Regions from separate parts of the Streptomyces sp. NPDC033216 genome, predicted to be linked through region 1. Evidence: riboswitches for the same ligand, from Rfam matches in the RefSeq annotation. Region 1 holds a riboswitch; the other holds the start of a gene.
The links. A riboswitch is a leader RNA that binds a small molecule or an ion and turns the genes downstream of it on or off. The one in region 1 is predicted to bind glycine.

Region 1 (2,195 bases):
TCCACGCCGACACCCGGCGTGCCCGGAGCCGCGTGGGCGGCGTCGACGTACGCCATCGCGATCGGCTTGCCCAGCGTGGGGGAGGGGGCGCCGGAGGTGACCTCGCCGATCACCTCGCCGCCCGCGACCACGGCGTACCCGGCGCGCGGGACGCGGCGGCCCTCGGCGACCAGGCCGACGAGGACGCGCGGCGGGTCCGTCTCGGCGCGCTCGGCGGCCGCGGCGAGCGCCGCGCGGCCCACGAAGTCGCCGTCCTTGTCGAACTTCACGACCCGGCCGAGGCCGGCGTCGAAGGGGGTCAGCGCGGTCGACAGCTCATGCCCGTACAGCGGCATGCCCGCCTCCAGGCGGAGGGTGTCCCGGCAGGACAGGCCGCACGGGGTCAGGCCGACGCCCTGACCGGCCTTCGTCAGGGCCTGCCACAGCTCGACGGCGTGCTCCGGCTTCACGAACAGCTCGAACCCGTCCTCGCCGGTGTAGCCGGTGCGCGCGATGAGCGCGGGGACGCCGGCGACGGTGCCGGGCAGGCCGGCGTAGTACTTCAGACTGTCGAGGTCGGCGTCGGTCAGCGACTTCAGGATGCCGGGGGACTCGGGTCCCTGGACGGCGAGGAGCGCGTAGGCGTCGCGGTCGTCGCGCACCTCGGCGTCGAAGCCCTCGGCGCGCGCGGTCAGCGCGTCCAGGACGACCTGGGCGTTGGAGGCGTTGGCGACGACCATGAACTCGGTGTCGGCGAGCCGGTAGACGATGAGGTCGTCGAGGATGCCGCCGTCGGCGTCGCAGATCATGGTGTAGCGGGCACGGCCCACGCCCACGGCCGCGATGTTGCCGACCAGGGCGAAGTTCAGCAGCGCGCCCGCCTGCGGGCCGGTGACGGTGATCTCGCCCATGTGGGAGAGGTCGAAGAGGCCGGCCCGGGAGCGCACGGCGTTGTGCTCGTCGCGCTCGGAGCCGTAGCGCAGGGGCATGTCCCAGCCGGCGAAGTCGGTCATGGTGGCGCCGAGCGAACGATGCAGGGCATCGAGGGCGGTGTGGCGGAGCGGGGTACTGCTCATCGGGCGTTCGTCTCCCAGGGCGATGGGGTCCCTCCCGCGCGAGCGAAGCCGAGCGTGGGGGGAAGCGAGGTCGTTCCTCCCCATCTGTCATCGGAACCTGAGAGGTTCGCCATGACCGCCCGCGAACGGGGTCGATCATGGCTTGCACCTTGGGTGGAGCCACCGAGGGGTGACTCGCTTTTCAGATGTGCCTCGCCCGCGCGGTAACGGGGCCTGAGAGATTCAAGGGAGGGACTTGCTCCTTCGGCGCCCCAGCGACGCTGTCGGTGGGGACTCTCCCGCGCGGATTCAAACGGCCGGTATGCAGTTGGCGCGGCCATCATCGCACGCCGCGCCCGATCACGGCAGGCCGCATCTGTAACCGGCCTGTGGCGGTAAGCGCATGAAAACGCGAGAGGAAGCGCATTACCTTCTCTTTACGCTCGACGGGGAGAAGACTTGTCTGACCCCAGGGGAGGACGAAGACGGTGAACAGGACCACGGCACTCGCGACCGGTTCCGCACGCGCGACCGGCCCGGCGCTCGCACTGCCCGCGCAGCCACAGGCCCCACCCCAGGTGGCGTGCGGCGCACCGCCCGCCCCGGTTCTCCGCGACCTGCGTGACCGCGCCGGCCACAGCCCGCACGCTCTGACGTTCGGGCCCCGCGACCTGGTCGTGGTCACGGGACTGCCCGGCAGCGGCAAGTCGACGCTGATGAGGCGCGCCGTCACGGGCGTCCGCATCGACTCCCAGGACACCCGCGACCGCTGGGACGCCCGCATGCCGAGCGCCCTGCCGTACGCCCTGTACCGCCCCCTCGTCCGCCTCGCGCACTACGCGGGTCTGCGCCGCGCCCTGCGCACCGGCGAGGGCGTCGTCGTCCACGACTGCGGTACGCAGGCCTGGGTGCGGGCCTGGCTGGCCCGCGAGGCCCGCCGTCGCGGCGGGACCCTGCACCTGGTGCTGCTCGACGTCCCCGTCGACACCGCCCTGGAGGGCCAGCGCGAGCGCGGCCGCGGCGTCTCCCGGTACGCCTTCCGGCGCCACCGCGGGGCCGCCTCCCGCCTGCTGCGCGCGGCGCAGACGGGCCGTCTTCCCGCGGGCTGCGGCTCGACGGTCCTCCTGGACCGCGCCGCGGCCGACACCCTGCGCCGCATCG
Region 2 (2,195 bases), on a different contig from region 1:
CGCGGGCACCCGCACGGTCAGGGTGTCGAAGTAGGAGCCGTGCACGACCTCGACGCCGGCGGCGGTGAGCCCGGCGGCCAGGATCGAGGCGTAGCGGTGGGTCCGCCGCGCGATCGCCCGGAGCCCCTCGGGCCCGTGGTAGACGGCATACATGCCGGCCATGACGGCGAGCAGCACCTGCGCCGTACAGATGTTGCTGGTCGCCTTCTCCCGGCGGATGTGCTGCTCACGGGTCTGCAACGCCAGCCGGTACGCCCTGTTGCCGTCGGCGTCGACGGACACGCCCACGAGCCTGCCGGGCAGGCTGCGCGCGAACTTCTCCTGGACGGCCAGGTAACCGGCGTGCGGCCCGCCGAAGCCCATCGGCACACCGAACCGCTGCGTCGTACCGATCGCGATGTCCGCGCCCAGCTCACCGGGTGAGGTCAGCAGCGTCAGCGCGAGCAGATCGGCGGCAACGGTGACGAGCGCCCCCAGCTCGTGCGCCTGCTCGATGACCGGCTTCAGGTCCCGTACGGCTCCGGAGGCGCCCGGGTACTGGATCAGTACGCCGTTGATCTCGCGCGCGGCGATGTCGGCCGGGATGCCGTCGCTGAGGTCGGCGACGACGACCTCGACGCCGGTCGGCTCGGCACGGGTCTCGATCACGGCGACGGTCTGCGGCAGCGCGTCCGCGTCGATCAGGAAGAGGCCCTTCTTGTTCTTCCCCATGCGCCGGGACAGAGCCATCGCCTCGGCCGCCGCCGTGCCCTCGTCGAGCAGCGATGCGCCGGAGGTCGGCAGCCCGGTCAGATCGGCGACCATGGTCTGGAAGTTCAGCAGCGCCTCGAGCCGGCCCTGCGAGATCTCCGGCTGGTACGGCGTGTAGGCCGTGTACCAGGCCGGGTTCTCCATGACGTTGCGCAGGATGACCGGCGGGGTGAAGGTGCCGTAGTAGCCGAGCCCGATCATCGAGTCCAGGACCTGGTTGCGGGCGGCCAGCGACCGCAGCTCGGCCAGCACCTCGGCCTCGGTCCGTGCGCCCGGCAGGTCCAGCGCGTCGGCGTTCTTGATCACATCGGGGACCGCGGCGGCGGTCAGCTCGTCGAGCGAGCCGTAGCCGACCTGCGCGAGCATCTTGGCCCGCGCCTCCTGGTCGGGCCCGATGTGGCGCTGCTCGAAGGGGATTCCCTGTTCGAGGTCGGAGAGCGGAATGCGATGGGCGGTCATTGCGGAGGCCTCCTGGTCAGACACGACCTTCGAGGGGCACCACTGGCGGGTACCCGGACGGCCTCCCCCTCTGTCATCTCAACCTGAGAGCTTCACCGGCCGCCCGAGGGCACCCGGCTTTCACCGTCGGTGAGAGCGGAAGCCGTCGACGCCGTCGGCACCCGCCCTGCTTTCCAGAGTGACCTCGTCCGTGCGGTACGTGAGCCTGAGAGATTCCGGGGAGGATTTGCTCCTTCGGCGCCTCCGGCGATCTCCGGAGGACTCTCCCGCACGGGGTCAGCAGCCGTTGCCAGACTACCAGCGAGGTCAACGAGGCCTCCTTTCGAGTGGCCGCCGCCCCCGATGTGCTCTTTCGTAGTGCTTACGGATGAGTGTGTGACCAAGTGGAGGGGTCTCGTGCAGACCGACATCGATCCGCGCAACCTGATCGGCCGCAAGGCGTTCGACCGCAACGGCACCAAGATCGGCGTCATCGACGAGGTCTACCTCGACGACGCGACCGGCGTGCCGGAATGGGCGGCCATACGGACCGGCCTGTTCAGCAGGGACGCCTTCGTCCCCCTGGAGCCCAGCGAACTGATCGAGGGCACCCTCCACGTCCCCTTCGACCGCGCCCTGATCAGGGACGCCCCTGACTTCGGCGTGGGCCGACACCTCTCCCCCGACCAGGAACTCCAGCTCTACCACCACTACGGCCTCGACGTGGGCGCCCCTCCGCCGCTCCCGGACCGCGACTTCGGCAGACTGGCGGGCAAGGAGGAGACCTGACCGGAGCGGACGCACCCGTGACCCAGCGCCGCCAGGAGCCCTCGGGTCATGGAGGGGCCGGGCCCGCCGGTGACGCGTCGCATGCGGGAACCGACGGGATCGGTGCGCCCGTCGACGGGACCGATCCGACCTCGACCTCCAGCCCGGAGACGGCGAAGTGCCGCCATGCGGTGGCGGCCCCCGGCCCGTGATTGCGGATCAGGCCGCCCGGGGCGAGT

Region 2: it holds a riboswitch for glycine, as region 1 does, so the genes downstream of both, gcvP (aminomethyl-transferring glycine dehydrogenase) here and gcvT (glycine cleavage system aminomethyltransferase GcvT) in region 1, are expected to answer to the same signal.

What each region holds. Positions count from the first base shown of each region.
Region 1 is NZ_JBVIQK010000028.1:28,030-30,224, forward strand. It holds gene gcvT (glycine cleavage system aminomethyltransferase GcvT) at 1-1,055, opposite strand, end outside; glycine riboswitch at 1,130-1,246, opposite strand; glycine riboswitch at 1,247-1,346, opposite strand; gene ACZ5Y0_RS32355 (AAA family ATPase) at 1,523-2,195, shown strand, end outside.
Region 2 is NZ_JBVIQK010000010.1:254,716-256,910, forward strand. It holds gene gcvP (aminomethyl-transferring glycine dehydrogenase) at 1-1,209, opposite strand, end outside; glycine riboswitch at 1,393-1,488, opposite strand; gene ACZ5Y0_RS20750 (PRC-barrel domain-containing protein) at 1,606-1,977, shown strand.